DNA from 3 places in the Pseudomonas sp. NY8896 genome. Region 3 is predicted to be linked to each of the others. Evidence: riboswitches for the same ligand, from Rfam matches in the RefSeq annotation. Region 3 holds a riboswitch; each other region holds the start of a gene.
The links. A riboswitch is a leader RNA that binds a small molecule or an ion and turns the genes downstream of it on or off. The one in region 3 is predicted to bind thiamine pyrophosphate.
Positions count from the first base shown of each region.

Region 1 (10,515 bases), 3.3 Mb from region 3:
AACCACAGCAACGCCCAGTCCACGGCTTCCTTGTTGCCAGCCAGGCTGCCGCAGAACGGCTCGTCGGGCAGACGCAGGAATTCGCTGACCGAATCGACCAGGTAAGAACGCAGGCCATCTTCATAATGCCACTCGACTTTCTCGCCGCTGGCCTTGTCCTCGAAGGTGACCAGCAGGCCCGGGCACAGTACTGCCTTGGCCTTGAGCACGTGCTTGAGGCGGCTGATGGAAAACTTGGCCGAGTCGAAGTACTTGGGGTCGGGGCTGAAGTACACGCTGGTGCCGGTGTTGCGCTTGCCGACCGAGCCGACCACTTCCAGCTCGCTGGCCTTGAAGCCGTCGGCGAACGTCATCTGGTATTCGTTGCCGTCACGTTTGACACGCACGCGCACCTGGGTCGACAGGGCGTTGACCACCGAAATGCCCACACCATGCAGGCCGCCAGAAAACTGGTAGTTCTTGTTGGAGAACTTGCCGCCAGCGTGCAGCTTGGTGAGGATCAGCTCGACCCCGGACACGCCCTCTTCCGGGTGGATGTCCACCGGCATGCCACGGCCGTCGTCGCTGACTTCCAGCGAGTGGTCGGCATGCAGGATGACCTGCACCGAACGCGCGTGGCCGGCCAGGGCTTCGTCGACACTGTTGTCGATGACTTCCTGGGCCAGGTGGTTGGGGCGGCTGGTATCGGTGTACATGCCCGGCCGCTTGCGGACCGGGTCAAGGCCCGAGAGGACTTCGATGGCGTCTGCGTTATAGGCGCTAGCGCTGGGATTGGCCATAGGGTCTCGTCGTCAGTCTGGTGAGTGCAAAAAGTCAAAATACAGAAAAATCGAGCGCAGCATACTGCCCACGGGCAATGCCGGCGAACGCCAACAGTGCCGGCAGGCGCTCGGCGAAGCCTTGGAAGCTGTGGTCGCCACCGGCCTGAATGCGCAGGGCACAAGCACGGTAATAGCGCTCGGCGTGGCGATAGTCCAGGGTTTCATCGGCGGTCTGCAGCCACACTTGATAGCGGCTGGCATCTACCGGGGCCGGCACTTCCAGCTCGGCCAGTGCCTGCACGTGGTCGTGGGTCAGCTCCCAGGTTTCACCGCTGTAGTGATTGCGCTGGGTGCCCAGGTAACCGTCGAAATGCTTGTGCGGGGTTACCGCCGGGTTGACCAGCAACGCCTTGAGGCCATGGCGCTCGGCCAGATGGGTGGCATAGTAGCCGCCGAGCGAACTGCCCACCAACAGTGGCGCACCAAGTTCGGCGATGGCCGCTTCGAGCTGGGCGATGGCCTGGCGTGGGTGGTGGTGCAAGGCGGGCACACGTAGCTGGGCCGACAAGCCCAGTTGCTGCATCACGGCTTCGAGCTGGCGCGCCTTGGTCGAAAGCGGCGAGCTGTTGAAGCCATGGATATAGAGGATGGAACCCGACATGCTGCCCCCGGAATCTGTGGCTTCGCGCCTGATGGTGCGGGCGCAGGGACGCGCAGTGTAGCGCGTTCGCCGGGTTTTGACGCAGTGTCACGGGTTTCGCAACAATTTCTTCAATACCCTGGGCTATCGAAGTCGAGTTTCACAGCGAAGTCCAGCGCCCGCTCCACCCCGGTTTCCAGCCGCCCGTCGGCATGCAGACGCAACCAGCGGTAGCCCGGCTGTTCTTCGCTCACTTTGAAGTCTTCGCTGCGTGCGGCGAACTGGATACAGGTCGACGGAGTAGCCAGCAAACGCCGCCCCCCGCGTACTTCATCCCACTCCTGATGCACATGCCCCCACAGCAAGGCCCGCACCTGTGGATAACCCTCGACAATGTCGAACAGCGCCTGGGCATTGCGCAAGCCGATCGGCGCGATCCAGGCGCAGCCAATGTCCACCGGCTGATGGTGGAAACACACCAGGCAATGCCGCTCGCCCGCATCTTTCAAGGCTTCTTTCAACACGGCCAACTGGCCATCTTCGAGAAACCCGTGGGTAGCGCCGTGCACGGCGGTGTTGAGCATGATGACGCGCCACGTACCCATATCGGTGACCGCTTGTACCAGCTCTGGCGCCACGTGCGCCATCACCTGGGCCTCGTCATGGTTGCCCGGCAACCAGCGGGTGGGCGCGGCAAACGTTGCGGTCAGTTCACGAAACGCTTCATAGGATGCAACGCTGGCGTCCTGGGACAGGTCGCCCGTACACAGCAACAAATCGACAAGCGGCTGCTCGCGCCGCACCTGGGCCACCACATGGCGCAGGCTGTCACGGGTTTTCAGGCCCAGCATGCTGCCGGCCGGGTCGGCGAACAGGTGGGCATCAGTCAGTTGCACCACATGCACGGGGCGGGATTGGTCTGGCGGCGACAACGGCCATCTCCTCGAACGATTTCAGCACGAATTATGGCTGCGCGAAGGTCACGAGCAAACACCCGCAACCGACCCACGTCACAATTCAGCGAACACTTGCCAGTTCATGGCCACAGGCCAGGCAGTGGCTGAGCCATTCACCGAGGAACAGGTTGAGCTGGGCCTTTTCGTCCGGCTGATGCATGGCCGCGTTCGGGTAGGGGTAAATACTGCGCAGGCGCCGGGTGTGTTCGGCGCTGACCACTTCGGCCATGCGTGCATCGTGGTACACCTGCACCTCCAGGTGCGGCACGGGCAACCACGGCAGGCTGTGTTCCTGGCGCACATGCAGGGTGGTGGTATACGGGCAGGCCAGGACCACGTCGAGTACCAGCACGCCAAGCATCTGGTCGCCCTGGGTCATACCGATACGGCGCGAGCTTTGAGTGGTGCGCATGTCAGGCAACAGACGCATCAGCCGGGCGTAGTTGGCCTCGCAGGCTGCCTGCAGCCCGACCAGGTCGACTCGATAGCGCTCACGCAGCAGGTTCACTTCCACATACCTCGTACTTCGTCACGGTTCAGCGCCAGCCATTGCAGGCCAATGATGGTCGCTGCGTTGCAGATGCGCCCGTCGCGCACCGCCTGCAAGGCATCCTCGAACGACCACACACGCACACGGATGTCTTCACCCTCTTCTTCCAGGCCATGCAGGCCGCCCGCGCCCTGGCTGCTGCAACGGCCAAGGAACAGGTGAACATATTCGTCACTACCGCCAGGCGACGGGAAGTAACGCGTCATAGGCCACAGGGCGCTGAATGTCAGGCCAGCTTCTTCCTCAGCTTCGCGGTGAGCGACTTCCTCGGGTTGCTCGTCCTTGTCGATCAGCCCGGCAACCATTTCGATCAGCCAGGGGTTATCGACCTTGTCCAGTGCACCCACACGGAACTGTTCGATCAGCACCACTTCATCGCGCAACGGGTCGTACGGCAGCACGCACACGGCATCATGGCGCACGAACAGTTCACGGCTGATCTCGCGGCCCATGCCCCCGGCAAACAACTCATGGCGCAGGCGTAGCTTGTCGAGCTTGTAAAAGCCCTGGAAGCAATTGGCCCGCTCGATGATTTCGAAGCCCTTGGGCACTGAGTTCAACGCGTCTGACATGGAAATCCTCATTACCTCGAATACTGCTTCGCGCCATCCTACTCTGCACGCCTGCCGGTTTCATCCCTTTCTGGCAACCGCTGGCGCACTCGGGACAGCAGGTCTTCACTCTGTTAGCTTAGTGGCGAACTGAAGGCCGCGCAGACGGTCAAAGGCCGACTTTTCCCTGTTCTGCAAGGATCATCATGACACTTGTCAAACTGACTTCCGTGGCCGTGCTGGCACTCGCTCTAGGCGCCTGCCAGAGCCTGTTCACGCCCAACTACCGGGCTCCGCTCGAGGTCAAGCGCGACGCCTGGGAGCATGTCAAACCCGGCTGCAGCGAGCGTGACTGCCCGCTGGTGAATATCGACATGGTCCACTTCCCGGCCCTGCCCAAGCTCGATGGCATCGTTGAAAAACGCCTGCTGCAATTGACCGAAGACAATCAGCATGGCACCGCGCCAAGCACCCTGCAGGCCTACGAACAGCAATACCTGGCCAATGCCGACAAACGTAACAGCAGCTACTTGCAGGCCAAGGTACGCGAGCAGCATGACGGGCTGGTGATCATCGAGTTGTCCAGCTACCTGGACAGCGGTGGCGCCCACGGCATGCCGGGGCGTGGCTTCATCAACTACTCGCGCAAGCTGGACAAGGTACTGACCCTGCAGGACATGTTGGTGCCGGGCCAGGAGGACACCTTCTGGAAAACCGTCGAGGAGTCACACCGCGCCTGGTTGATGAGCGTGGGCATGGACAAGGACGCCGAGTTCGTCAAAACCTGGCCGTTCAAGAAGTCGCCGCACATCGCCCTGACGTACGGCGCGGTAGTGGTCAAGTACGAGGTCTATGCCATCGCGCCCTACTCCATGGGCCACGTGGAATTGAAGATCCCCTACCCACGCCTCAATGGCGTGCTCAAGCCTGAGCTGTTTCCCGGCCGCGGCTGAGGCTTAGCAGCCCATGCAGCACACCTGCCAGCAGCAATGCTGGCAGGGTAGCGCCCAGTTCCGGTGCATTAGCGGCAATCAGGTGATAGGCCGCCACACCCGCAAACCAGGCCACCAGCGCTTGCCAGTGCAAGCCATCGATTTGCGCAGGCAGGCGACGACGACGGATCACGTAATGGTCCATCAGCACCACACCGAACAGCGGCGCGAATACCGAACCGATCAGCAACAGGAAGTTCTCATACTGGGCCAAGGGGGCCAGCAGGGCGATCAAGGTGCACAGCACGCCGATCGCAAGTGCCAGGTGCTCGACCTTCAGCGGCAGCAGCACACCGGTTGAAACTGCCGCCGAGTGGATGTCGGCGAAGGCTTTTTCCGACTCATCCAGCAGAATCAGCAGCAACGGGATACCCATGCCGGCCCCCGCCAGCGCCAGCAGCAGCGCATTGACTTCGCCACTGGCGGCGAAAGCCAGGGTGTAGGCCACGCCCAGGCTCATCAGCCAGGTGTTGCCGATGAAATAGCCCACGACCGTGCCACCGAACACATGCTTGCCGTTGCGGGCGAAACGCGAGTAGTCGGCAATCAGTGGCAACCAGGACAGCGGCATGGCGATGACGATATCAAAGCCCACCGCCAGGGACATCGAACCGTCACCCGCGCGGCTCCACAGATCAGCCAGGTCGGCCTTGGCGAACAGGTTCCAGGTGAGCCAGACGCAAGCGCCCAGCAGCAACCAGATCCCCCAGGCGCGCAGCACCTTGCGCACGAAGGCCAGTGGCCCGCTGACGGCCAGCAAGGTGGCTAGCGCACCGAAACACAGGGTCCACAGCATCGGGCTGTTCCAGGCACTCTCCTCACCGAAGGCTCGCGCGCCCAACAGGCTGGCAGCATCGCGCATGACGATGATTTCGAACGCGCCCCAGCCCACCAGTTGCAGCAGGTTGAGCAACGCCGGCAAACGCGCGCCATGGCTGCCCAGGCTGAGTTTCAACGTGCCCATGGCGGACAGGCCGGTGTCGCTGCCGATCACCCCGGCGGCGCCCAGCAACAGCACACCGACACCGGTGCCCAGGGCGATGGCCAGCACCGCGCCGGCAAGGCCCAGGCCTGGCGCCAGCATGGCACCGACTTGCAGCACCATCAGGCCGATGCCTAGGGAGAACCACAGCGAAAACAGGTCGCGGGCACCGAAGATACGCTGGTGGGTGGGGACCGGGTGGTCGGGGGAGAATTGGCTGGGTGATGTCATGGTTGGCGCTCGCCGGCAATGTTGTTGGTGTTCTTGGCAAGGACTTCGTCCTCGAATCGCGACGCAAGGCCGCTCCCACAGTGGCCGCGCAGGCCTTGAGCCTTGTGCGGTCCCTGTGGGAGCGGCCTTGTGTCGCGAAAGGGCCGCTAAGCGGCCCCAGCGTTCTTACACTTTGTGGTACAGCTGGCTGCCTTCCTGGCGGAACCGCTCGGCCTGCTCACGCATGCCTTCTTCGACCGTCACATCCACGGCCTCGATCTTGGCGGCGTACTCACGCACTTCCTGGGTGATCTTCATCGAGCAGAACTTCGGCCCGCACATCGAGCAGAAGTGCGCGACCTTGGCCGATTCCTTCGGCAGCGTCTCGTCGTGGAAGGCACGGGCCGTGTCCGGGTCAAGGCCAAGGTTGAACTGGTCTTCCCAACGGAACTCGAAACGCGCCTTCGACAGGGCGTTGTCGCGAATCTGCGCACCTGGGTGGCCCTTGGCAAGGTCGGCGGCATGCGCGGCGATCTTGTAGGTGATGATGCCGGTCTTGACGTCGTCTTTGTTCGGCAGGCCCAAATGTTCCTTGGGCGTGACGTAGCACAGCATGGCGCAACCGAACCAGCCGATCATCGCCGCACCAATACCCGAAGTGATGTGGTCGTAGCCCGGAGCAATGTCGGTGGTCAGTGGGCCGAGGGTGTAGAACGGCGCTTCGTCGCAGCACTCCAGCTGCTTGTCCATGTTCTCTTTGATCAACTGCATCGGCACGTGGCCAGGGCCTTCGATCATGCATTGCACGTCGTGCTTCCAGGCAATCTTGGTCAGTTCGCCGAGGGTTTCCAGCTCACCGAACTGCGCGGCGTCGTTGGCGTCGGCAATCGAGCCAGGGCGCAGGCCGTCGCCCAGCGAGAAGCTGACGTCGTAGGCCTTCATGATTTCGCAGATTTCGTCGAAGTGGGTGTACAGGAAGTTTTCCTTGTGATGCGCCAGGCACCACTTGGCCATGATCGAGCCCCCACGGCTGACGATACCGGTGACACGCTTGGCGGTCAGCGGCACATAACGCAGCAGCACACCGGCGTGGATAGTGAAGTAGTCCACCCCCTGCTCGGCCTGCTCGATCAGTGTGTCGCGGAACAGCTCCCAGATCAGGTCCTCGGCCACGCCGTTGACCTTTTCCAGGGCCTGATAGATCGGCACGGTGCCGATCGGCACCGGCGAGTTGCGGATGATCCACTCGCGGGTTTCGTGAATGTGCTTGCCGGTGGACAGGTCCATGACCGTGTCCGAGCCCCAGCGGATGCCCCAGGTCAGCTTGGCCACTTCTTCCTCGATCGAGGACCCCAAGGCGCTGTTGCCGATGTTGCCGTTGATCTTCACCAGGAAATTGCGGCCGATGATCATCGGCTCAACTTCCGGGTGGTTGATGTTGGCCGGAATGATCGCGCGGCCACGGGCGATTTCCTGGCGGACGAATTCGGGGGTGATTTCTTTCGGGATGTTGGCACCGAAGCTGTGGCCAGCATGCTGCTCTTTGAGCAGGCCAGCTGCGCGGGCCTCCTGCAGCTTCATGTTTTCGCGGATGGCCACGTATTCCATCTCGGCGGTGATGATGCCCCGGCGGGCATAGTGCATCTGCGAGACGTTGGCACCCGCCTTGGCACGACGCGGGTTGCGCACATGGGCGAAACGCAGCTTGGCCAGCTCGGCGTCGTTCAGGCGCTGCTGGCCGAAGTCGGAGCTCAGGCCGTCCAGGCGCTCGGTGTCACCACGGGCGTCGATCCACGCTGAACGCACGTCGGCCAGGCCTTTGCGCACGTCGATGATCACGTTGGGGTCGGTGTATGGGCCGGAGGTGTCGTACACCAGCACCGGGGCATTGGTCTCGCCACCAAAATCGGTAGGGGTGTCATCCAGGCTGATTTCACGCATGGGTACACGGATGTCCGGGCGCGAGCCTTCGACATAGACCTTGCGCGAACGCGGGAACGGTTGCACGGACTGCTGATCGACTTGTGCCGATTCGCTGAGGTTGATCGCTTTTTCTTGTTTGGTCATCACAGGCTCTCCAGACGGCTTCCTAGCAGTGGAATGTCGGGGTGAACCTGAAACGCGCGGACGCACCCTCTTTGGAGTGCAGTGCCGGGTATGGGGGTGCCTGAAGCTGCATGCAGCTGTGACAATCCCGGACCTGGCACAAGAGGCTCCCCGGGAAGGCGAGCAATCTTGTTCCCTACGCAGGCGCTAACCTGATCAGGTTCAACGGGATCCGCACCTCTGCGATCTCAGCCTTTGCTTCAAGGCACCCCGACAAGAACCTGCGCAGTCTAGACTGGAGTGGTCGGCAAAGCCAAGCGGGTAAATGCGCGGATGATGAAAGGCACACCAAGCGATTGTTGCCGGGTGCGCATGGCACTACACTGGCCCGTCGCGCGATACTCAACAGTTCAGTAATTAAATTTCGTACAAGGATTGCCTCTATGCTGCGCAAACTCTCACTGGCGATAGCCGTGTCTTGTGCGTCCAACGGAGTGGTCTGGGCAGCGGACGTGCCCCAATCAGTAAAGACCGACCTGGTCAGCGTCTATCAGGAAGCGGTCGACAACAACGCCGACCTGGCGGCGGCACGCGCCGATTACGGCGCCCGCAAAGAGGTGGTGCCCCAAGCCCGTGCCGGGTTGCTGCCAAACCTGTCGGCCGGCGCAGAAATGCTGAACACGCGCACCAAGCTGGACGAACCATCGACCACCAGCAACCGCAGCGGCAACACCTGGAGCGCCACCCTGGCTCAGCCGATCTTCCGCGCTGACCGCTGGTTCCAGCTGCAAGCGGCCGAAGCGGTCAACGAACAGGCAGCGCTGGAGCTGTCGGCGACCGAGCAGAACCTGATCCTGCAAACCGCGCAGAACTACTTCGCCGTACTTCGCGCACAGGACAACCTGGCCGCGACCAAGGCCGAGGAAGCGGCCTTCAAACGCCAGCTGGACCAGTCCAACGAACGCTTCGACGTCGGCCTTTCCGACAAGACCGACGTGCTGCAGTCCCAAGCCAGCTACGACACCGCCCGGGCCAACCGGATCATCGCCGAACGCCAGGTGCAAGACGCCTTCGAGGCCCTGGTGACCCTGACCAACCGCGAATACACCTCGATCCAGGGGGTGGTGCACACCCTGCCGGTGCAGGTGCCTACACCTAACGACGCCAAGGCCTGGGTAGAAACCGCTGGTCGCCAGAACCTCAACCTGTTGGCGACCAACTACGCGGTTTCCGCCGCCGAAGAAACCCTGCGCCAGCGCAAGGCCGGCCATGCGCCGACCCTTGACGCAGTGGCCAAGTACCAGAAAGGTGACAACGACAACTTCGGTTTCACCAACCCCGCACCAGCCCCCGTCACGCGCTACGGCGGCGATGTCGAGCAGACCAGCATCGGCCTGCAACTGAACATCCCGATCTACAGCGGCGGCCTGACCAGCTCGCAGGTGCGCGAGGCCTACCAGCGCCTGAGCCAGAGCGAGCAGCAACGCGAAAGCCTGCGCCGCCAGGTGGTGGAAAACACCCGCAACCTGCACCGCGCGGTGAACACCGATGTAGAGCAGGTACAGGCGCGCAAGCAGTCGATCATCTCCAACCAGAGTGCGCTGGAAGCCACCGAAATCGGTTACCAGGTCGGTACACGCAACATCGTCGACGTGCTCGATGCCCAGCGCCAGCTGTACACCTCGGTGCGCGACTACAACAACAGCCGCTATGACTACATTCTCGACAACCTGAGCCTGAAGCAGGCAGCCGGCACCCTGAGCCCGCAAGACCTGCAGGACCTCAAGCGTTACCTGAAAGCGGACTACAACCCGGACAAGGACTTCCTGCCACCGGACCTGGCGGCTGCCGCGGCGAAGAACTTCGAGCGCCGCCCTTGAGATAGATGTTGGCTTTTTCGCGGGCTCGCCCGCTCCCACAATTCAAATCCTGTGGGAGCGGGCAAGCCCGCGAAGAAGGCGATGCAATAATCAGCGGATAAGCGCACTCAGCCCATCGAGCAAGCGCTGCAGCGCCCCCTGATTGGCCTGCATCACCGCCCTGCCCGCCTCACCCATGCGTTGGGCATCCTGCGGCAGCTCGACCAGACGCCGCACAGCACCGGCCAGTCCATCGGTATCATCCACCTGCTGCAACGCCCCCGCCTCGCGCAGCATCGCGCTGATTTCGAGGAAGTTGAACACATGCGGCCCCATGAGCACCGGCAAGGCAAGCGCCGCAGGCTCCAACGGGTTGTGCCCGCCGGTCGCTACCAGGCTGCCACCGACGAAGGCAATGTCGGCCAAGGCATACAGGAACAGCAGTTCGCCCATGGTGTCGCCCAGCAATACCCGGGTTTGCCCATCGACCAGCGTGCCAGCAGAACGGCGCACGGTGGCGAATTGCTCGCTGCACAACGCGTGTACCGCATTGAATCGCTCGGGATGGCGCGGCACCAGGATCAGCAAGGCATCGCCATGCACCTGCAACAACTGCCGGTGCGCCTGCAAAATCAGCGCATCCTCGCCTTCATGGGTGCTGGCAGCAATCCACACTGGGCGCTGCTCGGCACCCCACTGCTCACGCAGTGCCTTTGCACGTGGTAGCAGTTGCTCATCAATCTTCAGGTCGAACTTGATCGAACCGGTGACCTGCACGCACTCAGTGCGCGCACCCAGGTCACGGAAACGCTGCGCCTCGGTTTCGGTCTGCACGGCAATCAGGCTCATTTCGGCCAGCATCGGCCGGGTCAGCTTGGCAAAGCGCCCATAACCACGGGCCGAGCGCTCGGATAACCGCGCATTGGCCAGCGCTACCGGAATCCCGCGTTTGGCGCACTGGTGGATGT
Region 1 covers NZ_CP132350.1:447,851-458,365, reverse strand. The annotation lists gene parE (DNA topoisomerase IV subunit B) at 1-779, opposite strand, end outside; gene Q9451_RS01985 (YqiA/YcfP family alpha/beta fold hydrolase) at 814-1,422, opposite strand; gene cpdA (3',5'-cyclic-AMP phosphodiesterase) at 1,533-2,333, opposite strand; gene Q9451_RS01975 (DUF1249 domain-containing protein) at 2,419-2,871, opposite strand; gene Q9451_RS01970 (NUDIX domain-containing protein) at 2,862-3,479, opposite strand; gene Q9451_RS01965 (RsiV family protein) at 3,665-4,411, shown strand; gene cytX (putative hydroxymethylpyrimidine transporter CytX) at 4,380-5,663, opposite strand; gene thiC (phosphomethylpyrimidine synthase ThiC) at 5,829-7,709, opposite strand; TPP riboswitch at 7,865-7,971, opposite strand; gene Q9451_RS01950 (TolC family outer membrane protein) at 8,132-9,568, shown strand; gene waaA (lipid IV(A) 3-deoxy-D-manno-octulosonic acid transferase) at 9,659-10,515, opposite strand, start outside.
Region 1: another riboswitch for thiamine pyrophosphate. It lies ahead of thiC (phosphomethylpyrimidine synthase ThiC); the one in region 3 lies ahead of Q9451_RS16835 (TenA family protein).

Region 2 (10,515 bases), 2.7 Mb from region 3:
GTTCGGCACGCATCGGGTCCTGGCCGGCGCAATCGGCCAGCTTGCCAGGCAGTGCCGGGCCCTGGGTGATGCGCTTGCGTTCGACCTTTTTACTGGCCTTAAGGCGGCGCCCGGCGTTGCTGATGGCCAGCTCTGCCAGTTGCATGCCCAGCTCGGGGTGGGCGTTGAGCCAAAGGCTGAAGGCGTCCTTGACCACGCCGGAAACGAACGCGGCCGCCTCGCGCGATGACAGGCGCTCTTTGGTCTGCCCAGAGAACTGCGGCTCCTGCATTTTCATCGAGAGCACGAAAGAAATGCGCTCCCAGATGTCCTCTGGCGCAAGCTTCACGCCACGCGGCAGCAAATTGCGGAACTCGCAGAACTCACGCATGGCATCCAGCAGGCCCTGACGCAAGCCGTTGACATGGGTGCCGCCCTGAGCGGTGGGGATCAGGTTGACGTAGCTTTCCTGGATGCTGTCGCCACCTTCTGGCAACCACAGCAACGCCCAGTCCACGGCTTCCTTGTTGCCAGCCAGGCTGCCGCAGAACGGCTCGTCGGGCAGACGCAGGAATTCGCTGACCGAATCGACCAGGTAAGAACGCAGGCCATCTTCATAATGCCACTCGACTTTCTCGCCGCTGGCCTTGTCCTCGAAGGTGACCAGCAGGCCCGGGCACAGTACTGCCTTGGCCTTGAGCACGTGCTTGAGGCGGCTGATGGAAAACTTGGCCGAGTCGAAGTACTTGGGGTCGGGGCTGAAGTACACGCTGGTGCCGGTGTTGCGCTTGCCGACCGAGCCGACCACTTCCAGCTCGCTGGCCTTGAAGCCGTCGGCGAACGTCATCTGGTATTCGTTGCCGTCACGTTTGACACGCACGCGCACCTGGGTCGACAGGGCGTTGACCACCGAAATGCCCACACCATGCAGGCCGCCAGAAAACTGGTAGTTCTTGTTGGAGAACTTGCCGCCAGCGTGCAGCTTGGTGAGGATCAGCTCGACCCCGGACACGCCCTCTTCCGGGTGGATGTCCACCGGCATGCCACGGCCGTCGTCGCTGACTTCCAGCGAGTGGTCGGCATGCAGGATGACCTGCACCGAACGCGCGTGGCCGGCCAGGGCTTCGTCGACACTGTTGTCGATGACTTCCTGGGCCAGGTGGTTGGGGCGGCTGGTATCGGTGTACATGCCCGGCCGCTTGCGGACCGGGTCAAGGCCCGAGAGGACTTCGATGGCGTCTGCGTTATAGGCGCTAGCGCTGGGATTGGCCATAGGGTCTCGTCGTCAGTCTGGTGAGTGCAAAAAGTCAAAATACAGAAAAATCGAGCGCAGCATACTGCCCACGGGCAATGCCGGCGAACGCCAACAGTGCCGGCAGGCGCTCGGCGAAGCCTTGGAAGCTGTGGTCGCCACCGGCCTGAATGCGCAGGGCACAAGCACGGTAATAGCGCTCGGCGTGGCGATAGTCCAGGGTTTCATCGGCGGTCTGCAGCCACACTTGATAGCGGCTGGCATCTACCGGGGCCGGCACTTCCAGCTCGGCCAGTGCCTGCACGTGGTCGTGGGTCAGCTCCCAGGTTTCACCGCTGTAGTGATTGCGCTGGGTGCCCAGGTAACCGTCGAAATGCTTGTGCGGGGTTACCGCCGGGTTGACCAGCAACGCCTTGAGGCCATGGCGCTCGGCCAGATGGGTGGCATAGTAGCCGCCGAGCGAACTGCCCACCAACAGTGGCGCACCAAGTTCGGCGATGGCCGCTTCGAGCTGGGCGATGGCCTGGCGTGGGTGGTGGTGCAAGGCGGGCACACGTAGCTGGGCCGACAAGCCCAGTTGCTGCATCACGGCTTCGAGCTGGCGCGCCTTGGTCGAAAGCGGCGAGCTGTTGAAGCCATGGATATAGAGGATGGAACCCGACATGCTGCCCCCGGAATCTGTGGCTTCGCGCCTGATGGTGCGGGCGCAGGGACGCGCAGTGTAGCGCGTTCGCCGGGTTTTGACGCAGTGTCACGGGTTTCGCAACAATTTCTTCAATACCCTGGGCTATCGAAGTCGAGTTTCACAGCGAAGTCCAGCGCCCGCTCCACCCCGGTTTCCAGCCGCCCGTCGGCATGCAGACGCAACCAGCGGTAGCCCGGCTGTTCTTCGCTCACTTTGAAGTCTTCGCTGCGTGCGGCGAACTGGATACAGGTCGACGGAGTAGCCAGCAAACGCCGCCCCCCGCGTACTTCATCCCACTCCTGATGCACATGCCCCCACAGCAAGGCCCGCACCTGTGGATAACCCTCGACAATGTCGAACAGCGCCTGGGCATTGCGCAAGCCGATCGGCGCGATCCAGGCGCAGCCAATGTCCACCGGCTGATGGTGGAAACACACCAGGCAATGCCGCTCGCCCGCATCTTTCAAGGCTTCTTTCAACACGGCCAACTGGCCATCTTCGAGAAACCCGTGGGTAGCGCCGTGCACGGCGGTGTTGAGCATGATGACGCGCCACGTACCCATATCGGTGACCGCTTGTACCAGCTCTGGCGCCACGTGCGCCATCACCTGGGCCTCGTCATGGTTGCCCGGCAACCAGCGGGTGGGCGCGGCAAACGTTGCGGTCAGTTCACGAAACGCTTCATAGGATGCAACGCTGGCGTCCTGGGACAGGTCGCCCGTACACAGCAACAAATCGACAAGCGGCTGCTCGCGCCGCACCTGGGCCACCACATGGCGCAGGCTGTCACGGGTTTTCAGGCCCAGCATGCTGCCGGCCGGGTCGGCGAACAGGTGGGCATCAGTCAGTTGCACCACATGCACGGGGCGGGATTGGTCTGGCGGCGACAACGGCCATCTCCTCGAACGATTTCAGCACGAATTATGGCTGCGCGAAGGTCACGAGCAAACACCCGCAACCGACCCACGTCACAATTCAGCGAACACTTGCCAGTTCATGGCCACAGGCCAGGCAGTGGCTGAGCCATTCACCGAGGAACAGGTTGAGCTGGGCCTTTTCGTCCGGCTGATGCATGGCCGCGTTCGGGTAGGGGTAAATACTGCGCAGGCGCCGGGTGTGTTCGGCGCTGACCACTTCGGCCATGCGTGCATCGTGGTACACCTGCACCTCCAGGTGCGGCACGGGCAACCACGGCAGGCTGTGTTCCTGGCGCACATGCAGGGTGGTGGTATACGGGCAGGCCAGGACCACGTCGAGTACCAGCACGCCAAGCATCTGGTCGCCCTGGGTCATACCGATACGGCGCGAGCTTTGAGTGGTGCGCATGTCAGGCAACAGACGCATCAGCCGGGCGTAGTTGGCCTCGCAGGCTGCCTGCAGCCCGACCAGGTCGACTCGATAGCGCTCACGCAGCAGGTTCACTTCCACATACCTCGTACTTCGTCACGGTTCAGCGCCAGCCATTGCAGGCCAATGATGGTCGCTGCGTTGCAGATGCGCCCGTCGCGCACCGCCTGCAAGGCATCCTCGAACGACCACACACGCACACGGATGTCTTCACCCTCTTCTTCCAGGCCATGCAGGCCGCCCGCGCCCTGGCTGCTGCAACGGCCAAGGAACAGGTGAACATATTCGTCACTACCGCCAGGCGACGGGAAGTAACGCGTCATAGGCCACAGGGCGCTGAATGTCAGGCCAGCTTCTTCCTCAGCTTCGCGGTGAGCGACTTCCTCGGGTTGCTCGTCCTTGTCGATCAGCCCGGCAACCATTTCGATCAGCCAGGGGTTATCGACCTTGTCCAGTGCACCCACACGGAACTGTTCGATCAGCACCACTTCATCGCGCAACGGGTCGTACGGCAGCACGCACACGGCATCATGGCGCACGAACAGTTCACGGCTGATCTCGCGGCCCATGCCCCCGGCAAACAACTCATGGCGCAGGCGTAGCTTGTCGAGCTTGTAAAAGCCCTGGAAGCAATTGGCCCGCTCGATGATTTCGAAGCCCTTGGGCACTGAGTTCAACGCGTCTGACATGGAAATCCTCATTACCTCGAATACTGCTTCGCGCCATCCTACTCTGCACGCCTGCCGGTTTCATCCCTTTCTGGCAACCGCTGGCGCACTCGGGACAGCAGGTCTTCACTCTGTTAGCTTAGTGGCGAACTGAAGGCCGCGCAGACGGTCAAAGGCCGACTTTTCCCTGTTCTGCAAGGATCATCATGACACTTGTCAAACTGACTTCCGTGGCCGTGCTGGCACTCGCTCTAGGCGCCTGCCAGAGCCTGTTCACGCCCAACTACCGGGCTCCGCTCGAGGTCAAGCGCGACGCCTGGGAGCATGTCAAACCCGGCTGCAGCGAGCGTGACTGCCCGCTGGTGAATATCGACATGGTCCACTTCCCGGCCCTGCCCAAGCTCGATGGCATCGTTGAAAAACGCCTGCTGCAATTGACCGAAGACAATCAGCATGGCACCGCGCCAAGCACCCTGCAGGCCTACGAACAGCAATACCTGGCCAATGCCGACAAACGTAACAGCAGCTACTTGCAGGCCAAGGTACGCGAGCAGCATGACGGGCTGGTGATCATCGAGTTGTCCAGCTACCTGGACAGCGGTGGCGCCCACGGCATGCCGGGGCGTGGCTTCATCAACTACTCGCGCAAGCTGGACAAGGTACTGACCCTGCAGGACATGTTGGTGCCGGGCCAGGAGGACACCTTCTGGAAAACCGTCGAGGAGTCACACCGCGCCTGGTTGATGAGCGTGGGCATGGACAAGGACGCCGAGTTCGTCAAAACCTGGCCGTTCAAGAAGTCGCCGCACATCGCCCTGACGTACGGCGCGGTAGTGGTCAAGTACGAGGTCTATGCCATCGCGCCCTACTCCATGGGCCACGTGGAATTGAAGATCCCCTACCCACGCCTCAATGGCGTGCTCAAGCCTGAGCTGTTTCCCGGCCGCGGCTGAGGCTTAGCAGCCCATGCAGCACACCTGCCAGCAGCAATGCTGGCAGGGTAGCGCCCAGTTCCGGTGCATTAGCGGCAATCAGGTGATAGGCCGCCACACCCGCAAACCAGGCCACCAGCGCTTGCCAGTGCAAGCCATCGATTTGCGCAGGCAGGCGACGACGACGGATCACGTAATGGTCCATCAGCACCACACCGAACAGCGGCGCGAATACCGAACCGATCAGCAACAGGAAGTTCTCATACTGGGCCAAGGGGGCCAGCAGGGCGATCAAGGTGCACAGCACGCCGATCGCAAGTGCCAGGTGCTCGACCTTCAGCGGCAGCAGCACACCGGTTGAAACTGCCGCCGAGTGGATGTCGGCGAAGGCTTTTTCCGACTCATCCAGCAGAATCAGCAGCAACGGGATACCCATGCCGGCCCCCGCCAGCGCCAGCAGCAGCGCATTGACTTCGCCACTGGCGGCGAAAGCCAGGGTGTAGGCCACGCCCAGGCTCATCAGCCAGGTGTTGCCGATGAAATAGCCCACGACCGTGCCACCGAACACATGCTTGCCGTTGCGGGCGAAACGCGAGTAGTCGGCAATCAGTGGCAACCAGGACAGCGGCATGGCGATGACGATATCAAAGCCCACCGCCAGGGACATCGAACCGTCACCCGCGCGGCTCCACAGATCAGCCAGGTCGGCCTTGGCGAACAGGTTCCAGGTGAGCCAGACGCAAGCGCCCAGCAGCAACCAGATCCCCCAGGCGCGCAGCACCTTGCGCACGAAGGCCAGTGGCCCGCTGACGGCCAGCAAGGTGGCTAGCGCACCGAAACACAGGGTCCACAGCATCGGGCTGTTCCAGGCACTCTCCTCACCGAAGGCTCGCGCGCCCAACAGGCTGGCAGCATCGCGCATGACGATGATTTCGAACGCGCCCCAGCCCACCAGTTGCAGCAGGTTGAGCAACGCCGGCAAACGCGCGCCATGGCTGCCCAGGCTGAGTTTCAACGTGCCCATGGCGGACAGGCCGGTGTCGCTGCCGATCACCCCGGCGGCGCCCAGCAACAGCACACCGACACCGGTGCCCAGGGCGATGGCCAGCACCGCGCCGGCAAGGCCCAGGCCTGGCGCCAGCATGGCACCGACTTGCAGCACCATCAGGCCGATGCCTAGGGAGAACCACAGCGAAAACAGGTCGCGGGCACCGAAGATACGCTGGTGGGTGGGGACCGGGTGGTCGGGGGAGAATTGGCTGGGTGATGTCATGGTTGGCGCTCGCCGGCAATGTTGTTGGTGTTCTTGGCAAGGACTTCGTCCTCGAATCGCGACGCAAGGCCGCTCCCACAGTGGCCGCGCAGGCCTTGAGCCTTGTGCGGTCCCTGTGGGAGCGGCCTTGTGTCGCGAAAGGGCCGCTAAGCGGCCCCAGCGTTCTTACACTTTGTGGTACAGCTGGCTGCCTTCCTGGCGGAACCGCTCGGCCTGCTCACGCATGCCTTCTTCGACCGTCACATCCACGGCCTCGATCTTGGCGGCGTACTCACGCACTTCCTGGGTGATCTTCATCGAGCAGAACTTCGGCCCGCACATCGAGCAGAAGTGCGCGACCTTGGCCGATTCCTTCGGCAGCGTCTCGTCGTGGAAGGCACGGGCCGTGTCCGGGTCAAGGCCAAGGTTGAACTGGTCTTCCCAACGGAACTCGAAACGCGCCTTCGACAGGGCGTTGTCGCGAATCTGCGCACCTGGGTGGCCCTTGGCAAGGTCGGCGGCATGCGCGGCGATCTTGTAGGTGATGATGCCGGTCTTGACGTCGTCTTTGTTCGGCAGGCCCAAATGTTCCTTGGGCGTGACGTAGCACAGCATGGCGCAACCGAACCAGCCGATCATCGCCGCACCAATACCCGAAGTGATGTGGTCGTAGCCCGGAGCAATGTCGGTGGTCAGTGGGCCGAGGGTGTAGAACGGCGCTTCGTCGCAGCACTCCAGCTGCTTGTCCATGTTCTCTTTGATCAACTGCATCGGCACGTGGCCAGGGCCTTCGATCATGCATTGCACGTCGTGCTTCCAGGCAATCTTGGTCAGTTCGCCGAGGGTTTCCAGCTCACCGAACTGCGCGGCGTCGTTGGCGTCGGCAATCGAGCCAGGGCGCAGGCCGTCGCCCAGCGAGAAGCTGACGTCGTAGGCCTTCATGATTTCGCAGATTTCGTCGAAGTGGGTGTACAGGAAGTTTTCCTTGTGATGCGCCAGGCACCACTTGGCCATGATCGAGCCCCCACGGCTGACGATACCGGTGACACGCTTGGCGGTCAGCGGCACATAACGCAGCAGCACACCGGCGTGGATAGTGAAGTAGTCCACCCCCTGCTCGGCCTGCTCGATCAGTGTGTCGCGGAACAGCTCCCAGATCAGGTCCTCGGCCACGCCGTTGACCTTTTCCAGGGCCTGATAGATCGGCACGGTGCCGATCGGCACCGGCGAGTTGCGGATGATCCACTCGCGGGTTTCGTGAATGTGCTTGCCGGTGGACAGGTCCATGACCGTGTCCGAGCCCCAGCGGATGCCCCAGGTCAGCTTGGCCACTTCTTCCTCGATCGAGGACCCCAAGGCGCTGTTGCCGATGTTGCCGTTGATCTTCACCAGGAAATTGCGGCCGATGATCATCGGCTCAACTTCCGGGTGGTTGATGTTGGCCGGAATGATCGCGCGGCCACGGGCGATTTCCTGGCGGACGAATTCGGGGGTGATTTCTTTCGGGATGTTGGCACCGAAGCTGTGGCCAGCATGCTGCTCTTTGAGCAGGCCAGCTGCGCGGGCCTCCTGCAGCTTCATGTTTTCGCGGATGGCCACGTATTCCATCTCGGCGGTGATGATGCCCCGGCGGGCATAGTGCATCTGCGAGACGTTGGCACCCGCCTTGGCACGACGCGGGTTGCGCACATGGGCGAAACGCAGCTTGGCCAGCTCGGCGTCGTTCAGGCGCTGCTGGCCGAAGTCGGAGCTCAGGCCGTCCAGGCGCTCGGTGTCACCACGGGCGTCGATCCACGCTGAACGCACGTCGGCCAGGCCTTTGCGCACGTCGATGATCACGTTGGGGTCGGTGTATGGGCCGGAGGTGTCGTACACCAGCACCGGGGCATTGGTCTCGCCACCAAAATCGGTAGGGGTGTCATCCAGGCTGATTTCACGCATGGGTACACGGATGTCCGGGCGCGAGCCTTCGACATAGACCTTGCGCGAACGCGGGAACGGTTGCACGGACTGCTGATCGACTTGTGCCGATTCGCTGAGGTTGATCGCTTTTTCTTGTTTGGTCATCACAGGCTCTCCAGACGGCTTCCTAGCAGTGGAATGTCGGGGTGAACCTGAAACGCGCGGACGCACCCTCTTTGGAGTGCAGTGCCGGGTATGGGGGTGCCTGAAGCTGCATGCAGCTGTGACAATCCCGGACCTGGCACAAGAGGCTCCCCGGGAAGGCGAGCAATCTTGTTCCCTACGCAGGCGCTAACCTGATCAGGTTCAACGGGATCCGCACCTCTGCGATCTCAGCCTTTGCTTCAAGGCACCCCGACAAGAACCTGCGCAGTCTAGACTGGAGTGGTCGGCAAAGCCAAGCGGGTAAATGCGCGGATGATGAAAGGCACACCAAGCGATTGTTGCCGGGTGCGCATGGCACTACACTGGCCCGTCGCGCGATACTCAACAGTTCAGTAATTAAATTTCGTACAAGGATTGCCTCTATGCTGCGCAAACTCTCACTGGCGATAGCCGTGTCTTGTGCGTCCAACGGAGTGGTCTGGGCAGCGGACGTGCCCCAATCAGTAAAGACCGACCTGGTCAGCGTCTATCAGGAAGCGGTCGACAACAACGCCGACCTGGCGGCGGCACGCGCCGATTACGGCGCCCGCAAAGAGGTGGTGCCCCAAGCCCGTGCCGGGTTGCTGCCAAACCTGTCGGCCGGCGCAGAAATGCTGAACACGCGCACCAAGCTGGACGAACCATCGACCACCAGCAACCGCAGCGGCAACACCTGGAGCGCCACCCTGGCTCAGCCGATCTTCCGCGCTGACCGCTGGTTCCAGCTGCAAGCGGCCGAAGCGGTCAACGAACAGGCAGCGCTGGAGCTGTCGGCGACCGAGCAGAACCTGATCCTGCAAACCGCGCAGAACTACTTCGCCGTACTTCGCGCACAGGACAACCTGGCCGCGACCAAGGCCGAGGAAGCGGCCTTCAAACGCCAGCTGGACCAGTCCAACGAACGCTTCGACGTCGGCCTTTCCGACAAGACCGACGTGCTGCAGTCCCAAGCCAGCTACGACACCGCCCGGGCCAACCGGATCATCGCCGAACGCCAGGTGCAAGACGCCTTCGAGGCCCTGGTGACCCTGACCAACCGCGAATACACCTCGATCCAGGGGGTGGTGCACACCCTGCCGGTGCAGGTGCCTACACCTAACGACGCCAAGGCCTGGGTAGAAACCGCTGGTCGCCAGAACCTCAACCTGTTGGCGACCAACTACGCGGTTTCCGCCGCCGAAGAAACCCTGCGCCAGCGCAAGGCCGGCCATGCGCCGACCCTTGACGCAGTGGCCAAGTACCAGAAAGGTGACAACGACAACTTCGGTTTCACCAACCCCGCACCAGCCCCCGTCACGCGCTACGGCGGCGATGTCGAGCAGACCAGCATCGGCCTGCAACTGAACATCCCGATCTACAGCGGCGGCCTGACCAGCTCGCAGGTGCGCGAGGCCTACCAGCGCCTGAGCCAGAGCGAGCAGCAACGCGAAAGCCTGCGCCGCCAGGTGGTGGAAAACACCCGCAACCTGCACCGCGCGGTGAACACCGATGTAGAGCAGGTACAGGCGCGCAAGCAGTCGATCATCTCCAACCAGAGTGCGCTGGAAGCCACCGAAATCGGTTACCAGGTCGGTACACGCAACATCGTCGACGTGCTCGATGCCCAGCGCCAGCTGTACACCTCGGTGCGCGACTACAACAACAGCCGCTATGACTACATTCTCGACAACCTGAGCCTGAAGCAGGCAGCCGGCACCCTGAGCCCGCAAGACCTGCAGGACCTCAAGCGTTACCTGAAAGCGGACTACAACCCGGACAAGGACTTCCTGCCACCGGACCTGGCGGCTGCCGCGGCGAAGAACTTCGAGCGCCGCCCTTGAGATAGATGTTGGCTTTTTCGCGGGCTCGCCCGCTCCCACAATTCAAATCCTGTGGGAGCGGGCAAGCCCGCGAAGAAGGCGATGCAATAATCAGCGGATAAGCGCACTCAGCCCATCGAGCAAGCGCTGCAGCGCCCCCTGATTGGCCTGCATCACCGCCCTGCCCGCCTCACCCATGCGTTGGGCATCCTGCGGCAGCTCGACCAGACGCCGCACAGCACCGGCCAGTCCATCGGTATCATCCACCTGCTGCAACGCCCCCGCCTCGCGCAGCATCGCGCTGATTTCGAGGAAGTTGAACACATGCGGCCCCATGAGCACCGGCAAGGCAAGCGCCGCAGGCTCCAACGGGTTGTGCCCGCCGGTCGCTACCAGGCTGCCACCGACGAAGGCAATGTCGGCCAAGGCATACAGGAACAGCAGTTCGCCCATGGTGTCGCCCAGCAATACCCGGGTTTGCCCATCGACCAGCGT
Region 2 covers NZ_CP132350.1:1,107,620-1,118,134, reverse strand. The annotation lists gene parE (DNA topoisomerase IV subunit B) at 1-1,252, opposite strand, end outside; gene Q9451_RS04940 (YqiA/YcfP family alpha/beta fold hydrolase) at 1,287-1,895, opposite strand; gene cpdA (3',5'-cyclic-AMP phosphodiesterase) at 2,006-2,806, opposite strand; gene Q9451_RS04930 (DUF1249 domain-containing protein) at 2,892-3,344, opposite strand; gene Q9451_RS04925 (NUDIX domain-containing protein) at 3,335-3,952, opposite strand; gene Q9451_RS04920 (RsiV family protein) at 4,138-4,884, shown strand; gene cytX (putative hydroxymethylpyrimidine transporter CytX) at 4,853-6,136, opposite strand; gene thiC (phosphomethylpyrimidine synthase ThiC) at 6,302-8,182, opposite strand; TPP riboswitch at 8,338-8,444, opposite strand; gene Q9451_RS04905 (TolC family outer membrane protein) at 8,605-10,041, shown strand; gene waaA (lipid IV(A) 3-deoxy-D-manno-octulosonic acid transferase) at 10,132-10,515, opposite strand, start outside.
Region 2: another riboswitch for thiamine pyrophosphate. It lies ahead of thiC (phosphomethylpyrimidine synthase ThiC); the one in region 3 lies ahead of Q9451_RS16835 (TenA family protein).

Region 3 (10,515 bases):
TAGGGCTGTCATCCGTGGCCATCTTCGCCCGGCTGGCCCGCGGCGAAGTGCTGCGCTGGCGCAGCCGCAGCTTTGTCGAGGCGGCGCAGGTGGCCGGTGTGGGCAGCTGGTGCAACCTCTGGCGGCATGTGTTGCCGCACGCCGCCGGGCCGCTACTGGCCTTGGCCGCACTGGAGTTCGCCAGTGCCGTGCTGGCTGTGTCGGCGTTGAGCTTCCTCGGCTTTGGCGCACCGCCACCGCAACCGGAGTGGGGCCTGCTGATCGCCGAAGGCCGCAACTACATGGTCGTGGCCTGGTGGTACACCACATTGCCGGGCTTGGTGGTGGCCGCCGTGGTGCTGGCCACTCATCAACTCGCCCATGGGCTGCAACAGTTACAGGGAGATGTGCGATGAACACCCCATTGGTGCGTATCCAGCAGTTAAGCGTCGATTATCCAGGCAACCCGCAAGCCGCCGTACAGGCGCTGGACCTGGAAATTGCCGCAGGTGAAATTGTCTGCCTGGTGGGCGAGTCCGGTTCGGGCAAATCCACTACCGCTGCGGCCCTCGCCGGGCTGCTGCCAGCCGCGGCGCGGCAGCGAGGCCAACTGTGGCTGCAAGGCCAGGCGCTGGAACAATTTGCTGAACGTGACTGGTGCCAACGCCGTGGCCGCCTGGTCGGCTTCGTGCCACAAGACCCCGGCACCTCGCTGGACCCGGTCAAGACCATCGGTGCACAGCTGGTCGAAGCCATGACCGTGCATGGCGTGCCGGGCCGTGAAGCCGGTGCGCGCGGGCTGGCACTGCTGCAGCAGGTGGGCCTCAGGGATGCCAAGCAACTGTCCCGCCGCTACCCCCATGAGCTGTCGGGTGGCATGTGCCAGCGGGTGTTGATCGCAATCGCCTTGGCCAATGACCCACCGCTGTTGATCGCCGACGAACCCACCAGCGCCCTGGATGTCAGCGTGCAGCGGCAAATTCTAGACCGCCTGCAGCAACTGGTGCGCGCACGCGGCAGCAGCTTGTTGCTCATCACCCATGACCTGGCGGTGGCGCTGGACCGTGCCGATCGCATTCTGGTGATGCGCAACGGCCAACTGCTGGAGAGCGGCACGCCCGCGCAGTTATGGCATGCACCCAAGCATCCCTACACGCGGCAGCTGCTGGCGGCCTCACCGTTGGCACGCCTGCAGCAACGGCGTACTGGCCCAGCCAGCGCAGTTGGCGAACCCCTGTTGCAGGTCAGTGGCCTGATGCGGCGTTTCAACCGGCATGCCGCGCCGGTGGTCGACGGTGTCAGCTTCACCCTGCCCCGTGGCAGTACCACCAGCCTGGTGGGCGAGTCAGGTTCGGGTAAGTCCACCACTGCCCGCATCATCCTGGCCTTGGAGCAAGCCAGTGCAGGCAGCGTGTTGTTCGACGGCCAGCCAATACTGGGCGCCAGCCGGCGCCAATTGCATGCCTACCGGCGGCGAGTGCAACTGGTCTACCAGAACCCCTGGGCTGCGTTGGACCCTAGGCACAACCTGCTGCAGATCGTCAGTGAGCCGATGCGCGCCTTTGCCATTGGCGCGCGACGAGACGATCGGCAGCGGGTGCTGGGTTTGCTGGAGCGGGTCGGGTTACCCGCCGAGTTGCTGCTGCGTCGGCCTGGAGCGTTGTCTGGTGGGCAGCGCCAGCGTGTGGCTATCGCTCGTGCCTTGGCGGCTGAACCGGAGCTGCTGGTGCTCGATGAGCCGCTGTCGGCCCTGGATGCGCCCGTGCAGGCACAGGTGTTGGCGTTGTTGCAGCGTTTGCAGGCTGAGCTGGGGCTGACCTACCTGTTCATTTCTCACGACCTGGCGACGGTGCGCGGCATCAGCGATCAGGTGCTGGTGATGCGCCAGGGGCGGCTGGTGGACCAAGGGCCGACCGAGCAGGTGTTCGAGCGGCCCGCGAGTGACTACACGCGGAGCTTGCTGGAGGATATGCCAGGATTGGGCCGGGTATTGCAGGGGGAGCGGCCCTTGGTGCGTGAGGTGGGGTGAGCCTGCAGCGATTGGGTTGGATCACCGATGCTGGGGCTGCTTCGCAGCCCATCGCGACGCAAGGCCGCTCCTACAAGGGCCTTGTGCCGCGATGGGGGCGCAAAGCGGCCGTAACGGCCTACGCAGCCCCGTCCAACCCCATCTGCCAGAAATCCGCTTCCAGGCTGGACGCCTGGCCGAAAATCCCCACCAGCTCAGCAAACCGCTGCTCTGTCATGCTTCGCGCAGCCAGTTCATCCAGATGCTTGCGCGCGGCCGCCGCCACGCCTTGGTAGCCCTCCCCGGCATATTCGCCAATCCACTCGCGGTACGGGTGGTTGCTCAAATCGCCGATGCGTTCGGCCAAGGTTCGGCCGATCTCGGCATAGCCGATCACGCAAGGTGCCAGTGCCACATGCAGCTCCAGCAGGTCGCCGGCGGCGCCGCAGTCCAGCACGTAACGGGTATACGCCACCGTCGCCTGGTGCTCTGGTGCGGCCTCGATATCAGCCTGAGTCAACCCCCAGCGCGCGCACAGGCGCAAATGCAACTCGGTTTCGTCCAGGATCGCCGCCAGCCCGGCCTGCGCGGCACGGATGTCGGCCGGGCGGCGGCTTTTGTAGGCGGCCAGCGCCCAAGCGCGGGCGAACTGGATCAGAAACAGGTAATCCTGCACCAGGTAGGTTCGGAACGCTTGCTCGCTCAGCGTGCCCTCGCCCATCTGCCGCACGAAGTCATGGTCCACGTAGCGGTTCCACTGCGGCGCGGCAGCGGTCTTGAGGCGCTCGAAGATATCCATGCTCACTGGCCCTCCGGGTAGACGGCATCGAAGAAGGCCAGCTCCAACGCCACGGTGCGCTGGTAGAAGTCACTTGCCAGCGCGGCCTGTTGCGGGCCGACGCGGTCCAGCTCGGCCTGCAGGAAGGCGACGAAGTCCTGGAATGCCGGGTTGTCGTGCAGGGTGATCCACTCGGCATGGACGAAGTTTTCCGGCATCGGTTTCGGTGCCTTCAGCGCCCAATCCAGGTACAGGCCTTCGGCAACGTTGAGCACCGCCAGGGCCGCTGCGTAGGACCGGGTGGCTGCCGCTTCGCGCATGATCGCCTTGAAACCTGCGGTAGGCGCGGTATCGGCTGGTTCATTGCGTTGCGCCGGGCTGACATCCAGGGCCTCGAAGGCGCGCAGGAAGTACGTGTTCTCGTCGCTTGAGATCATCCCGGCGAAGCGGCCGAAACGCAGGCGGGCCTCGAACGTGTCGGCGGTGGCGATGGCCGCGCCCAGCAGGGTCAGGAAGCTGTCAAGAAAGCGGTGGTCCTGTACCAGGTAGTTGACCATGATCGGGTCCGGCAGGCTGCCGTCGCACAATTGGGTCACGAAACGGTGGCCAACGGCTGCCGACCAGGTCGGCTCGTTCTGGCGGTGCAGGGACTGGCTGAAACGTTCGGTCATGTTGCTGTCCTTGATGAGGGTGACAGCGAGACCTTGGCAGTTGGCATGGACTGGGCCTCGCAGTGAGGCCGGCAAAAAGGCAGGTTACAAGCCCCATCCCTTCGCCGGCATGATCCGGATCAGGTTCGAAGGGTCACCGCGCTGCAGTGTTCAGCGGTTTCTCAGCCCATTGCCGGGCTCCCCTTGGTGGCGAACAGGTATACCCCAGTGCGTCGGGGCTGTCACGCCCCGATCCACCCAGTGAGTGGGCATTGGGTCACCCGCTTTTGGGGACTTAGGCCCATTCTTGACGCGCCATTATTTAGCGCACCCTAGGCGCCGCAAGGTTTTGTATGACAAAGCATTACTGAAATACCTGTTGGCACAGCCGTTGCTCAGGCCCAAAGACCAGGCAAAACGCCATTGATGGCCCTCAGCCATACAGCCGTGAGCGAGGCATAAGGCAATGAAAACACCTGCCGTGATTCACCCGAACCGGTATGTATTCCAGCTCTCTTCCGTCACCGCGCTGATGCTCAGCCTTGGGCTGATCACGGCCATGGCGAGCCCGCTGGACGACAACAGCCCGCCACCGCCGACGGACCCCTCGGCCTACACCGACCAGCCGGACGACCCGACCCCGGCCTTGCTCAACCTGAGCACCTTGCCAGAAGCCAACGAAGGCTCGCTGGAGCTGACCGATGGCGTGTACGGCAACCGCGATACGGTGCGTACCGACAACGTGCTGCCACCCGCCTTGCAAACCTCGGACAGGTACCCCACCAACGGCAAGCCCAGCCCGTTGTTCGGTGCGCAACCCTTCACCCAGCAACTGCTGCTTTTCGAAGAGTTCGGCCCGGAAAAACTCGACCCGACACTGCCGCCGCCAGACCTGACCTTCCCGGTGCCCACCTTGGGCGCGGCCCCGGCTCAAGACCCCAACGTAGTGGCCCGCAGCGGCCCCAGTGGCACAGCACTGGAAGCTTTCCTCAAGCAACCGGGCCTGTACCCGTTCCCGACCCAGTTCTCCAACGTGCTTGATCGAAACCCGTGGAAAGCACAGATCGAGATGTTCCTCAACCGCCACCCGGTCGGTTCGCCCGCCGAAGGCCGTCCACCAGGAAAAGGCTGGTCGCACCAGCGCTGGAACGAGTTTTATCCGCAGGCGGCATTCAAGACCGCGCAGGCTGGCGCGCGCATCAACCTTGGCCTGCGCGATCGCAGGCAAATGCACAACTACACAGTCGGGGAATTCGCCCCAGGTGGCCTGTACTACCAGACCTCCGATATCCCGACCACGCTGGGCACCACCAAGGGCATCGATACCCGCTTCCACCCGAACTTCCCGCTGCAGAACCACAAGTCGCTGTGGACCTTCGACGGCACCTTCCCGCCCAAGCTGCTGATGGTGCGCTACGGCCAGCCGATCCTGATGCGCCACTACAATGCCCTGCCGATCGACCCGTCGGCCAACGGCGGTTTTGGCCTGCACACCATCTCGACCCACGAGCACAACGGCCATTCCCCGGCCGAAAGCGATGGTTTCGCCAACGCCTACTTCTTCCCCGGCCAGTACTACGACTACCGTTGGCCGGTGCAACTGGCCGGCTACGACACCATCAACACCCGTGCCCAGGACCCGCGTGCGGCCTTCCCCTGCTCGCCGGGCGAAACCCTGTTCGTCAACGACGGCACACCGGGCCTGAAAACCTGCCAGAACGGCAGCATCAAGATTCGCGGCGACTGGCGTGAAACCATGAGCACCCACTGGTTCCACGACCACATGATGGATTTCACGGCGCAGAACGTCTACAAAGGCAACGCCGTGATGATGAACTACTACAGCGCCCTGGACCGTGGCAACGAAGCCCTGCAGGACGGCGTCAACCTGCGCTTCCCCAGCGGTTCGGGCATGCCGTGGGGTAACCGTGACTACGACGTCAACCTGGTGATAGCCGACAAGGCCTGGGATGCCAACGGCCAACTGTGGTTCAACCCGTTCAACACCGACGGCTTCCTGGGTGATCAGATCCTGGTCAACTGGCAGTACCAGCCCAAACTCAAGGTGCGTGCACGCAGCTACCGCTTCCGTATCCTCAACGGCTCGGTGTCGCGCTACTTCAAGTTTGCCGTGGTGCGGGAAATTGCCGGCACCAGTGGCGAGTTCAAAGGCCCTTCCGGCTCCAACGTATCGTATGCCCGAGTGCCGTTCCACATGATCGCCAACGACGGCAACATCATGGAGCACGCCGTGCCGTTCGACGGCACCCTGGACCTCAACGGTGACGGCAACCTGCAGGACAACAACGGCATTCTGCCGCTGCAAGGCATCGCCGAGCGCTACGACATCATCATCAACTTCGCCAAGAACGGCATCAAGGCGGGCGACAAGCTGTACTTCGTCAACCTGGAAGAGCACCGCACGGGCAAGGGCCCGGAAGGCACCATTTCGCTGGCCGACGTACTGTCGGAAAAATACAAGGCGGTGATCAAGCAGACCAGCAAAGGCCCACAGTGGGATAAAGGCGACCCAGCGGTCGGCAAGTTCCTGCAACTGTTGGTGCAGCCATACACCGGCCAGGACCTGAGCATGGACCCGGTGGCCTACGAGCCAGCCAAGCCAGGCAAAGCTGCAGGCCTGAAAATGCTGCCGCTGCCCATTGATCGCAACTCGGCTACCGACCTGGCCAAGATCAAGGATGCCCGCCACCGTGAGTTCATCTTTGGCCGCTCCGATGGCACCGACACCACCCCCTGGACCATCAAGACCGACGGTGGCTTTGGCTACAGCATGGACCCACGGCGTATCAGTGCGGCACCGCAACTGGCCAACCAGTCCACCGACGGCGGCTTCAGTGGCGACGGCACCCTGGAAGTGTGGAAGATCAAGAACGGCGGTAATGGCTGGAGCCACCCGGTACACGTGCACTTCGAGGAAGGCGTGATTCTTAGCCGTGACGGCAAGGCCCCGCCAGAATGGGAAAAATGGGCACGCAAGGACGTATACCGTATCGGGCCGGATGCCGATTCTTCGGAAGAGGTGGAAATGGCCATCCGCTTCCGCGAATTCGCCGGTACCTACATGGAGCACTGCCACAACACCCAGCATGAAGACTCGTCGATGCTATTGCGCTGGGACATTGAACACCCAGGGCAGTTCCAGGTGATGCCGACACCGCTGCCAGGGTGGGATGGCGTGCAATACATGGCGTCGGTTGGCCTGCCGACCTTCCGCACCAAAGGCCATGACGACAACGACGACCCGGCCAACAAACCACCTGTGGCGGCTAACGACAGTGCTGCAACGACCGCTGGCAAACCGATCACCCTGAACGTGCTGGCCAATGACACCGACCCGGACGGCAACGTACCGCTGACCGTGACCGGCCTCAGCCAACCGGACTCTGGCCAGGGCACCGTCAGCACGGATGGCACCACGGTGACCTATACCCCACCGGCCACGGTCGAGACGCCGTTCACTGCCAGCTTCAATTACACCGCGCGTGATGCCAAGGGTGCCGAGTCGGTAACCCCGGCCACCGTCAGCATTGCCGTGAGCCCGGCAGCCGCGGTCGACCAGGTCCAGGTCACCAGTGCCACGGTGCAGGTGCGCAGTGGCAACCGCTACACCTGGGACGTGGCGGGCACGACTTCGGTGGCGACCGGCAACAGCATCAGTGTGACTGCAGCGTCTACCAGCGGCCCGCTGAATCTGGGCAATGCCACGCTGACGGTCGCCACCTCCGGTGCTCGCTGGAAGCTGTCGGTGACCACCACCGGCACGGGCCCGGCAACGCCGGCAACGGTGACCGTGAAATCGGCCCTGGGGCAAAGTGTGACGGTGCCGATCAGCATCAAGTAACCGACGCGTGAAACGGGGCCGCTGTGCGGCCCCACTTCAACCAAGCAACGAGGATCGCATCATGCACGGCTCATGGCGTTTCCTGCTGGTACTCGCGCTGTTCGCCGCCAGCATTCCATTTTGGCCACTGCAGCCGCCACAACCGGTAGCTGAAGAAGCCGCCACGCCCTGGGGTGCCAGCTATTTCCCCAACATACCCCTGCTGACCCAGGACGGCGAAAAAGTGCATTTCTTCGACGACCTGATCAGGGACAAGGTGGTCGCCATCAACTTCATCTTCACCGGCTGTTCCGATTCCTGCCCGGTGGAAACCGCCCGCCTGCGGCAGGTACAGAAAATCCTCGGTGACCGTGTCGGCAAGGATATCTTCCTCTATTCCATCAGCATCGACCCCTACAACGACACCCCCGCCACCCTCAAACGCTATGCCGAAAAGTTCGGCATAGGCCCTGGCTGGACGCTGCTGACCGGCGAACCCGACGATATCGAGCAACTGCGCCGCAGCCTGGGGCTGTGGATCGATGGCCTGGAAAACGGCCGCTCCAAAGACCACAACCTGAGCTTGATCATCGGTAACCAGGCCACTGGCCGCTGGATGAAGGCTTCGCCCTTCGAAAGCCCGTATATCCTCGCCGACCGTCTGGGCAACAGCCTGCACAACTGGAAGCAGGCCAGCGCCCTGGCCAATGACTATGCCCAGGCCCCGCAGGTGCGTCCGCCCAGCAGTGGCGAGCAGATCTTCCGCACCCGCTGCTCGTCCTGCCACACCTTGGGCAACATCGAGCCAGGCCAGCCAGGCATCGGCCCCGACCTGCTGGGCGTGACGCGTCAGCGTGACGCCAACTGGCTGACCCGCTGGCTGAAGGAGCCCGACCAGATGCTGGCCGAGAAAGACCCGCTTGCCATGCTGCTGTATGAGCAATACAACCGCTTGGCCATGCCCAACATGCGCCTCGGCGATGCCGAAGTCAGCGCATTGATGAGCTACATCGAAGAAGAAACCGCACGTCTGCAGACACCCGTGGCGAATAGGGAAAACCCCTAAAGGCGATTGGCCATCAGTCATTAGGTTGTCATCTTACTGTCGTATTTTCCGAACATCACCCAGGGTCGGGAACTATCAGCAGTGATACGCCGTTCGCTTTCCTCTTCCAGCCTTTTGCGGCTGCTGATCCTGATGCTCTGTGCAGCGACCCTGGCCTTTCTCTGGGGGTTGCACGTTACGCAGAAAGCCGCCGCCCGCCAGGATGCGTTGTCGGCCAAGGCCGCCGAACACCTGAACCTGGCCAGTATTGTCGGCGAAAGCCTGCGCCAGCTGGTTGACCGTGCCCAAGCGGTGGGCCGGGTTACCCAGGACGACATGAAAGTGCTGCGTCAAGGTAACTTCAGCCTGGCGCGTATCCTGGCTGAAGACCCGGTGTTCAAGCGCATGAGCCTGTACGATCGGCAAGGCCGGCTGCTGTCGGCCAGCCATGCCGACGAGGTCGCCGAGTTACCTGCCGATTGGTTGCGCCAGTTGCGGCGCCATGCAGGTCGCTACGGTTTCAAACCCTTCCTGCCAAGCATTCAGCCCCCCGGCCAACCCACCGCCCTGCCCACTTGGCGCTTGCCCTTTCTGCTGCCGCTGACCGACCCGGCCGGCCGAGAAATCGACAACATCCTGGTCGTGCAACTGGATATTGGGCACCTGGCAGTGCTGTTCCAGCATATCGACCTGGGCAGCAGCGGCCTGGTGCGCCTGCTGCAGGAAGACGGCCTGGAGCGGCTGCGCATCGATACCAGCGGCGTGGTGGTGGCTGGCGATTCATTGCAGCCCGAGCTGCCTGGCACTGACACTGAAGCGGGCATGATGACCCAGTACGTGGCGGGCGACGCTTACCAAAGCCTGTACCGCCATGTACCTGAGCGCGGCTTCAGTGTGGTGGTCAGCCAGCGCCAGGATGAAATCCTCGCCCCCTCGGCGCTGGCCTATTCCCGGCAGTTCTGGTTGAACCTGAGCATGACACTGATGATTCTTGCCAGCCTGCTATGGACCTTGCGCCTGCTGCGTAAACGCCAGGAGGCATTCGATGCGCTGGAACATGCCCAGCAGGTCAACCAGCAACTGATCGGGCGCCTCGAGGACGAACACCGGCGCAGCAGCCATGCCGCCGCCACCGACCACCTGAGTGGCCTGCACAACCGCCGCCAGTTCGTCGAGGTGGCCGGCCAGGCGCTGACGCGACAGCGTGGCAAGCGCCGGCTGATGGCGATCCTGTTCATCGACATGGACCGCTTCAAGTCGATCAACGATTCGCTGGGGCACAAGATTGGCGACCTGCTGCTACAAGCTGTGGCCGGGCGCATTCAGCGGCTGCTGGAACCCGGTGACGAGGCTTCGCGCTTTGGCGGCGACGAATTCGTGGTGCTGTTGGCCGGCGAGCGCAGCGAAGAGCAGATCAACGCCTGGGTTCGCGAACTGGCACAAAAACTGTCAGCCACTTACGCCCTGGATGGTCAGGAGGTCAACACCAGCCCAAGCGTTGGGGTGAGCATTTGCCCACGCGATGGCCAGGATATCGACAGCCTTATCCGCAGCGCCGACGCCGCGATGTATTCGGCCAAGCAGGCCGGGCGTGCGCAATACCGCTTCTTCGACCCTTCGCTGAACCTGGCCGACATCCAGGCCTTCACCCTCGAGCAGGCATTCGGCAGTGCCCTGGCCGAACGCCAGTTCGTGCTGCACTACCAGCCACAGATTCGCCTCGACACCCAGCAGGTATTGGGCTACGAAGCCCTTGTGCGCTGGGACCACCCAGAGTTCGGCTTGCTGTACCCGGACCGCTTCATCGACCTGGCCGAGCGCAGTGGTTTCATCGTCGAACTGGGCTGGGAGGTGCTGCGCCTGGCCTGTGAAGCGTTGTCGAGCTGGGATGCCCAGGGCCGGGAAACTCGGCTGGCAGTCAATGTATCCGCGCTGCAGTTGCGCCAAGGCGACTTCGCTGCCCGCCTGCTGAGCCAATTGCAGCATCACGGCATCGCGCCGCAGCAGTTGGAGCTGGAAATTACCGAAACCACCATCCTCGACCCCGAAGGCACGGCGGTGACCCATCTGCACACCCTGCGCGGTGCGGGCCTGGGCATCAGCCTGGACGATTTCGGCCGCGGTTACGCCGGTTTTGCCCACCTGCACTCGCTGCCGCTAAGCAAGCTGAAGATCGATCGGTCGCTGATTGCGGCACTGTCCAACAGCCATGAC
Region 3 covers NZ_CP132350.1:3,760,487-3,771,001, reverse strand. The annotation lists gene Q9451_RS16850 (ABC transporter permease) at 1-395, shown strand, start outside; gene Q9451_RS16845 (ABC transporter ATP-binding protein) at 392-2,008, shown strand; gene tenA (thiaminase II) at 2,127-2,786, opposite strand; gene Q9451_RS16835 (TenA family protein) at 2,789-3,436, opposite strand; TPP riboswitch at 3,516-3,630, opposite strand; gene Q9451_RS16830 (Ig-like domain-containing protein) at 3,882-7,277, shown strand; gene Q9451_RS16825 (SCO family protein) at 7,339-8,322, shown strand; gene Q9451_RS16820 (EAL domain-containing protein) at 8,404-10,515, shown strand, end outside.